2 regions of the Metapseudomonas resinovorans NBRC 106553 genome follow, and region 2 is predicted to be linked to the other one. Evidence: predicted binding sites of a transcription regulator. Region 2 holds the regulator's gene; the other holds the start of a gene.
The links. Region 2 encodes sigma-54, which starts transcription at its own class of promoters, with help from an activator protein. Its sites were predicted from a motif close to ANTGGCATNNANNTTGCTNT; they were not measured.
Positions count from the first base shown of each region.

Region 1: a site for sigma-54 is predicted at 2,179-2,198, ahead of PCA10_RS11165 (circularly permuted type 2 ATP-grasp protein). Genes of this name have one in related genera too.

Region 1 covers NC_021499.1:2,457,025-2,461,383, forward strand. Annotated here, with positions in the region: gene ydcS (putative ABC transporter substrate-binding protein YdcS) at 1-975, opposite strand, end outside; gene PCA10_RS11160 (peroxiredoxin) at 1,240-1,791, opposite strand; gene PCA10_RS11165 (circularly permuted type 2 ATP-grasp protein) at 2,232-3,641, shown strand; gene PCA10_RS11170 (alpha-E domain-containing protein) at 3,644-4,359, shown strand, end outside.
Region 2 covers NC_021499.1:1,102,608-1,106,966, forward strand. Annotated here, with positions in the region: gene rapZ (RNase adapter RapZ) at 1-470, opposite strand, end outside; gene ptsN (PTS IIA-like nitrogen regulatory protein PtsN) at 480-944, opposite strand; gene hpf (ribosome hibernation-promoting factor, HPF/YfiA family) at 955-1,263, opposite strand; gene PCA10_RS05105 (RNA polymerase factor sigma-54) at 1,348-2,844, opposite strand; gene lptB (LPS export ABC transporter ATP-binding protein) at 2,992-3,717, opposite strand; gene lptA (lipopolysaccharide transport periplasmic protein LptA) at 3,717-4,253, opposite strand; gene lptC (LPS export ABC transporter periplasmic protein LptC) at 4,240-4,359, opposite strand, start outside.

The DNA.
Region 1 (4,359 bases), 1.4 Mb from region 2:
GGGCAGGGAGCCGAACCAGGCGGCCAGGTCACCCTGGACCTTGGGTTGCAGGGACCAGTTCATCCACTTGTAGGCGCAGTTGGGGTGCTTGGCGTCCACGTGCAGCATGGTGGTGTCGGCCCAACCGGTGACCCCTTCTTTCGGGAACACGGTTTCCACCGGCTGACCTTCGGCCTTCAGGGTATTGGCCATGTAGCCCCAGGTGCTGGAGGCGGCCACGCCTTCATTCTTGAAGTCGCTCATCTGCACCGTCGCGTCGTGCCAGTAGCGGTGCACCAGCGGGTGCTGCTGGCGCAACAACTCGAGGGCGGCGGCGTACTGCGCTTCGGTGAGTTGATAGGGGTCCTGGATGCCCAGTTCCGGCTTGGCGGACTTCAGGTAGAGGGCGGCGTCGGCGATGTAGATCGGGCCGTCGTAGGCCTGCACGCGGCCCTTGTTGGGTTTGCCATCGGCCAGGTCCTGGGGCTCGAAGACCACGGCCCAGCTATCCGGCGCCTGCTTGTACAGCTTGGTGTTGTACATCAGCAGGTTCGGGCCCCATTGGTAGGGGGTGCCGTAGTGCACGCCACCCACGGTGTGCCAGGGGGCGTCCTTGAGGCGGTCGTCGAGGGTGTTCCAGTTGGGGATCAGGTCGATGTTGATCGGCTGCACCCGCTTGCCGAACACCAGGCGCAGGGAGGCGTCGCCGGAGGCGGTGACCAGGTCGTAGCCGCCCTTGGTCATCAGGCTGACCATCTCGTCGGAGGTGGCGGCGGTCTTCACGTTGACCTTGCAGCCGGTGTCTTTCTCGAACTGGGTCACCCAGTCGTAGTTCTTGTCGGACTCGCCGCGTTCGATGTAACCGGGCCAGGCGATGATGTCGAGCTGGCCTTCCCCCTGGCCGAGCTGTTTCAGCGGTTCGGCGGCCTGGGCGGAGGCGATGAGGCAGGCGCAACTGACGCCGAACGAGAGGAAAACGGGTTTGAGCGAAGGCATTGTCGACTCCTGTTGTACATGACGTGCGGAGCCTGTTCGGCGGAACTGCATGCCGTTGGCGGGGGTATTCAGCAGCGTAGTTCGGGGCCTGCGGGCTTACAAGGAAGGGGCTGGGAGGGCACAGGCGACCATGGCGCCGCGCTTGTTGCACGGCCGAATTCATTCGCCAAGGGCAAGGTCGTTTCCCGATTGAATGCCATGGGCCGAACCTGCGGTCCGGTTGGCGAATGAATTCGCCCCTACAAGAGAGGAAGGAAGCCTCGCCTAGATATGCAGGGTCGCCTCCCCCCTGTGCCAGTTGCAGGGGCAGAGCTCCTCGGTGAGCAGGGCGTCGAGCAGGCGCAGGGTTTCCTGGGGGTTGCGGCCCACCGACAGGTCGTTCACCGAGACATGGCGGATGACGTTGTGCGGATCGATGATGAAGGTCGCACGCAGGGCGACGCCCGCATGGCGGTCGAGTATGCCCAGGCCATCGGCCAGCTCGTGGCGGATGTCGGCCAGCCAGGGAAAACTCTGGCCCTTGAGGTCCTGGTTGTCGTGGCGCCAGGCGAGGTGGACGAACTCGCTGTCGGTGGAGGCGCCGATCAGCAGCGTGTCGCGGTCGTTGAACTGCTCCAGCAGGTCGCCGAAGGCCTTGATCTCGGTGGGGCAGACGAAGGTGAAATCCTTGGGCCAGAAGAACAGCACCTTCCATTTGCCGAGGAAACTGTCCTGGTTGACCCGTTTGAAGGCGTTTTCCGGGTTGGGCGCGTGTTCCGAATCATGGTCCACCGCCAGCAGGTCGAACGCGGGCAGTTTGTCGCCAATGGTGAGCATGGTCTTCCTCCGGTGGCAGGGTGCGGAGGCACTGGGTTGGGGCAATTATGGAAGGCTCTCGGGCCCTTTGAAATACACCCCGGCTATGTCGCCCACAGGACGGCTCCATGAGCATAGGTCGTCGAGTTATAGGGCAAATTCCAAATCGCAACATATGTATAGAACAATCGAGCCCTAATGGCTGTGCGCGGCGGGGCTAGACTGTCTGATCCAAGGATGGCAGTGCCCCGGACGCAAGCGGGGGAACACCTCGCCGTTGCTATCCGTCCAAACCTGTACCGCCGCCAAATAGGGCGGCGTCGGCAGTTACGCGTGGCGGGCTGCACCAGACTGGGGCGTGACGACTGTGCGTGTGCTGCAAGTTGTTGAAATGCAAACGGTTGTTGCGATGGCACGGGGCTTGCGACTGCAAGTTGGCCCGTGGCGACAAGGAGTTAGGCATGTCCCGCACTTTTTATGACGAAATGTACGACGCGAGTGGCGAATGCCGTCCGCACTACCGGGAATTCGCACGCTGGCTGGCGGACACGCCCCAGGAGCTGCTGGCCCAGCGCCGACGTGAGGCCGACCTGCTGTTTCATCGCGCGGGGATCACCTTCACCCTTTACGGCGACGAGCAGGGCACCGAGCGGCTGATTCCCTTCGACACCATTCCCCGCGCCATCCCCATGAGCGAATGGCGCGTGGTGGAGAAGGGCTGCATCCAGCGGGTCAAGGCGCTGAACATGTTCCTCGCCGACCTCTACCACAACCAGCGGATCATCAAGGCGGGGATCATTCCCGCCGAGCAGGTGCTGGCCAACGAGGGCTACCAGATCGCCATGCAGGGGCTCGACCTGCACCGCGACATCTACGCCCACATCGCCGGCGTGGACCTAGTGCGCGACGGCGACGGCACCTACTACGTACTGGAAGACAACCTGCGCACCCCCAGCGGCGTCAGCTACATGCTGGAAGACCGCAAGATGATGATGCGGTTGTTCCCCGAGCTGTTCGCCGCCCAGCGTGTCGCCCCCATCGACCACTACCCGAACCTGCTGCTGGACACCCTGAAGAGTTCCAGCCCGCTGGATAACCCCCGCGTGGTGGTGCTGACCCCGGGACGCTTCAACAGTGCCTACTTCGAGCACGCGTTCCTCGCCCGCGAGATGGGCGTGGAGCTGGTGGAGGGCGCCGACCTGTTCGTCCGTGACGACAAGGTGTTCATGCGCACCACCTCGGGCCCGCAGCCGGTGGACGTGATCTATCGCCGGCTGGACGACGCCTTCCTCGACCCGCTCACCTTCAACCCCGAATCCATGCTCGGCGTGCCCGGCCTGCTGGCCTCCTATCGCTCCGGCAACGTGGTGCTGGCCAATGCCATCGGCACCGGGGTGGCGGACGACAAGTCCATCTATCCCTATGTCTGCGACATGATCCGCTTCTACCTGGACGAGGAGCCGATCCTCAAGAACGTGCCCACCTGGCAGTGCCGCAAGCCCGAGGAGCTGTCCCACGTGCTGGCCAACCTGCCCGAGCTGGTGGTCAAGGAGACCCAGGGCTCCGGTGGCTACGGCATGCTCGTTGGGCCGGCCGCCAGCGCCAAGGAGATCGAGGTATTCCGCGAGCGCCTCAAGGCACGCCCCGAGGCCTATATCGCCCAGCCGACCCTGTGCCTGTCCACCTGCCCGACCTTCGTCGAGCAGGGCATCGCCCCGCGCCATATCGACCTGCGGCCCTTCGTGCTCTCCGGGCGGGAAACCCGCCTGGTGCCCGGCGGCCTGACCCGCGTCGCGCTGCGTGAAGGCTCCCTGGTGGTCAACTCCTCCCAGGGCGGCGGTACCAAGGACACCTGGATAGTGGAAGACTGACCATGCTGAGCAGAACTGCCTCCGAACTGTATTGGATGTCGCGCTACCTGGAGCGCGCGGAGAACCTGGCGCGCATGCTGGACGTCAGCTATTCGCTGTCGCTGATGCCCCAGGACGGGCGCGGCAATGGTCTGGAAGAGCTGGCCATGCCGCTCCTGATCACCGGCACCCTGGAAACCTATCTCGAGCGCCACGGCCAGCTGCATGCCGAGCGCATGCTGCACTTCTTCGCCCTGGACGAAGACAACCAGGCGAGCATCTACAACTGCCTGCGGGCCGCGCGGATCAACGCCCATGCGGTGCGCGGCAGGATCACCGCCGATATCTGGGAGAACATCAACGCCACCTGGCTGGAAGTGCGCAGCATCGCCAACGAGGGCCTCGGCCGCTACGGCATCAGCCGGTTCTGCGAATGGGTGAAGGAGCGCTCGCACCTGTTCCGTGGCGCTACCTACGGCACCATCATGCGTGGCGAGGCCTATCGCTTCATCCGCCTGGGTACCTTCATCGAACGCGCCGACAACACCCTGCGCCTGCTGGATGCCCGCTACGAGATGCTCGGCGAGGAAGCGGAAGAGGTGAGCGATACCTCGGCCCGTGGCTACTACCAGTGGAGCGCCTTGCTCCGCGCGCTGTCCTCCTTCGAGGCCTACACGGAGATCTACCGGGGCTCGCCCGGCGCCCACCAGGTGTCCGAGCTGCTCCTGCTGCGCGCCGA
Region 2 (4,359 bases):
AGGCGCAGCTTGAGGCTGTCGCGCAGCTGGTAGAGGTTGAGATGGGTGGTGTCGATCTTCAGGTCGGCGAGGTCCGCGATCGGCGCAAGCAACAGTTCCTCGTCACGAATGGCTTCGGCAAGGGAGCGGTTGTCGTTGGTGAGCGGGTGGCGCCGACGGGTTTCGGAGAAACGCTTTAGCAGCGTGTCGTTCTCCGCGTCGAGGTAGAGCAGGTCGCACTTGATGTGGCGGGCGCGGGCCTCGGCCAGAAGCTCCGGAAAACGCAGCAGCTGGCTGGGCAGGTTGCGCGCGTCGATCGACACCGCGACCAGGGGCTGCAGCAGCTCGGTGTGCAGCAACGCTCGTTCGGCCAGCTCGGGAAGCAGGGCGGCCGGCAGGTTGTCGATGCAGTAGAAACCGTGGTCCTCGAGAACATCGAGGGCGGTGCTCTTGCCCGAGCCGGAGCGGCCGCTAACGATGATCAGGCGCATGGCAAAACCCTAGCGTCCGCTCTGCACGTCCACCACCACCTGGTACAGGCTGGTGCTGTCGGGCGCCTGGCGAAGGCGCTCGCGCACGTCAGTGCGGTCGAGCATGCTGGCGATCTGTCGGAGCAGCTCGAGATGTTCGTCGGTGGCGGCTTCAGGGACCAGCAGCACGAACAGCAGGTCCACGGGGGCGCCGTCGATGGCGTCGAAATCTACTGGCGCGTCAAGGCGCAGCACGGCGCTGATGGGCGCGGTGCAGCCGGTGAGGCGACAGTGGGGAATGGCGATGCCGTTGCCGAAACCGGTGGAGCCGAGTTTCTCCCGGGCTACCAGGCTTTCGAAAATGTCCTGGTTGTCGAGGTCGGGAAGGTCGCGCGCGACCAGCTTGGCGATCTGTTCCAGTACGCGTTTTTTGCTGCCACCCGGCACGTTCACCAGGGAACGGCCGGGGGTCAGGATTTGCTCAAGTCGGATCATAGGGAGGGGTTCAGCGGGCGGTGGCACCCTGCTGGCGGTTCAACTGCTTTTCCTTGTGCTTGATCAATTGGCGATCGAGCTTGTCGGTGAGCAGGTCGATGGCGGCGTACATGTCTTCATGTTCCGCGTTGGCAACGACTTCGCCGCCGGCGATGTGCAAAGTGGCTTCGATTTTCTGTTTGAGTTTCTCGACCTGCATGATCACTTGCACGTTGGTGATTCGGTCGAAATGGCGCTCCAGACGGTCGAACTTCTCGACAACGTAGTTGCGCAGGGCGTCGGTCACATCCAGTTGATGTCCACTGATGTTGACTTGCATACCGCTTTCTCCTTATTGCCCGTGTGTAAGAGACAGGCTAACGGGCCTGCCACCGGAACACTTTGGCGTGGGTCAATATCCGCGTCACATCAGTCGCTTTCGTTCGCTGGAAGGCGCTATCCCAAGGGATTCACGATACTTGGCTACTGTGCGACGGGCCACTTGAATGCCCTGTGCCTCCAGTAAACCAGCGATCTTGCTGTCGCTCAACGGCTTTTTCGGATTTTCCGCAGCGACCAGTTTTTTGATGATGGCGCGGATCGCGGTAGACGAGCATTCGCCGCCTTCCGAGGTGCTGACGTGGCTGGAGAAGAAGTACTTCAGCTCGTAGATCCCGCGGGGTGTGTGCATGTATTTCTGGGTGGTCACGCGGGAAATCGTCGACTCGTGCATGCCCACGGCTTCGGCGATGTCGTGCAGGACCAGGGGCTTCATCGCCTCTTCGCCGTATTCCAGGAAGCCGCGCTGGTGCTCGACGATCTGGGTGGCGACCTTCATCAGGGTCTCGTTGCGGCTCTGCAGGCTCTTGATGAACCAGCGGGCTTCCTGCAACTGGTTGCGCATGAAGGTGTTGTCGGCGCTGGAGTCGGCGCGACGGACGAAGCCGGCGTAGTGCGGATTGACCCGCAGGCGCGGCACGGCTTCCTGGTTCAGTTCCACCAGCCAGCGCTCGTTGTGCTTGCGCACGATGACGTCCGGCACCACGTACTCGGGTTCGCTGGCTTCGATCTGCGAGCCCGGGCGGGGGTTGAGGCACTGGATCAGTTCGATGATCTGGCGCAGCTCGTCTTCCTTGACCTTCATGCGGCGCATCAGCTGGCTGTAGTCGCGGCTGCCGAGCAGGTCGAGGAAGTCGGCGGCGAGGCGCTGGGCCTCCACCAGCCAGGGCGTGCCCGAGGGCAGCTGGCGCAGTTGCAGGATCAGGCACTCGCGCAGGTCGCGTGCGCCGATGCCGGCGGGCTCGAACTGCTGGATGCGGTGGAGGACGACCTCGACCTCGTCCAGCTCGATACCGAGCTCGGGGTCGAAGGCTTCGACGATCTCGGCGAGGGTTTCCTCGAGATAGCCGTCGTTGTTGATGCAGTCGATCAGGGTGACCCCAATCAGGCGATCGGTGTCGGACATCGGCGCCAGGTTGAGCTGCCAGAGCAGGTGGCTCTGCAGGCTTTCGCCGACCGAGGTGCGCGAGGTGAAGTCCCACTCGTCGTCATCGTTGCTCGGCAGGCTGCTGGCGCTGGTCTGGTAGACGTCTTCCCAGGCGGTGTCGACGGGGAGTTCGCTGGGGATGCGCTCGTGCCATTCGCCGTCTTCCAGGGCTTCGGCGTTGGTCTGGACGCTGGACTCCTGGAAGCTGGAATCCTGGTTGCCGGAATTGGACTGCTGGTCACCTTCGGCCATGGGGTCGGAGGTGTCGAAATCGTCGCCATCCTCCTGCCGCTCGAGCATGGGATTGGACTCCAGCGCTTCCTGGATTTCCTGTTGGAGGTCCAGGGTGGAGAGTTGGAGCAGGCGGATGGCCTGTTGCAGCTGAGGAGTCATCGTCAGCTGCTGGCCCATCTTCAGGACTAGCGATGGTTTCATGGCAGGGGGCTTAGCACCTTATTCGCCGGCGCTCTCGCGCCATCCACTACAGGGCGCCGAAGCGCCACCAGGAAGCAAATTATATGCCTGACCTTGAAGGATTTTCCCAGCTCCTGCAACCCATCTTGTAGGTGCTTGCGCGGGAGACTACAGGCGGAACTCGTGGCCCAGGTAGACTTCCTTCACCAACTGGTTGGCCAGAATGGCTTCCGCGTCGCCTTCGGCGATCAGTTGTCCGTCACTGACAATGTAGGCCGTCTCGCAGATATCCAGGGTCTCGCGGACGTTGTGGTCGGTGATGAGCACGCCGATCCCCTTGGCCTTGAGGTGGTGGATGATCTGCTTGATGTCGCCTACGGAAATCGGGTCCACGCCGGCGAAGGGTTCGTCCAGCAGGATGAATTTGGGCGCGGTGGCCAGGGCTCGGGCGATCTCCACACGACGGCGTTCGCCGCCGGACAGGCTCATGCCGAGGCTGTCGCGGATATGGCTGATGTGGAATTCCTGCAGCAGGCTTTCCAGCTCCTTGCGGCGGGCGGCGCGGTCGAGTTCCTTGCGGGTCTCGAGGATCGCCATGATGTTGTCCGCCACGCTCAGCTTGCGGAAGATCGAGGCTTCCTGCGGCAGGTAGCCGATGCCCGCGCGGGCGCGGCCGTGCATGGGCTGGTGGGTGACGTCCTGCTGATCGATCAGGACGCGGCCCTGATCGGCCTTCACCAGGCCGACGATCATGTAGAAGCAGGTCGTCTTGCCCGCGCCGTTGGGGCCGAGGAGGCCGACGATCTGGCCGCTGTCGATGGACAGGCTGACGTCGCGGACCACCTGGCGGCTCTTGTAGCTCTTTGCCAGATGCTGGGCTTTGAGAGTCGCCATTACTGTGCTTTCTGCTCTTTCTTCTTCGGCTGTATGACCATGTCGATGCGCGGGCGCGGAGTGGTCACGCTGCCACCGGTGGCGCGGCCCGCGTTGACGATCTGGCGCTGGGTGTCATAGACGATCTTCTCGCCTTCGAAGGTGTTGCCTTCCTGGACCACCTTGGCCTGGTCGAGCAGGATGATGCGCTCGTTGGCAGCGAAGTACTGGATGGTCAGGCCGTAGGCCTTGACGATTTCCTTGTCCGCGGCCGGCTTCTGCTCGTAGTACGCGGGCTTGCCCACCGAGGTGAAGACTTCGACGTCGCCGGCCTCGTTCTGGGTGATCGTGACGGTGTCGCCAGTGATCTTCATGGTGCCCTGAGTGATGATCACGTTGCCGCGGTAGACCGCGACGCCTTGTTTGTCATCGAGCTCGGCGCTGTCGGCCTGGACGCGAATCGGTTGGTCGCGGTCCGTGGGCAATGCCCAGGCGGCGGCACTTCCGAGTGCGGTGCCCAGGCTGAGCAACAGGGGGAGGGTTTTAACGAACCTCATGCTGGCCTCTTACGTTGGACTGCAGGAGCATCCTGCCGTCATTCAAGTACGCTTTCATTCCTTGTGCCGTGGTCACCCCATTGGCCGCGTCGATTCTAACGGCTTG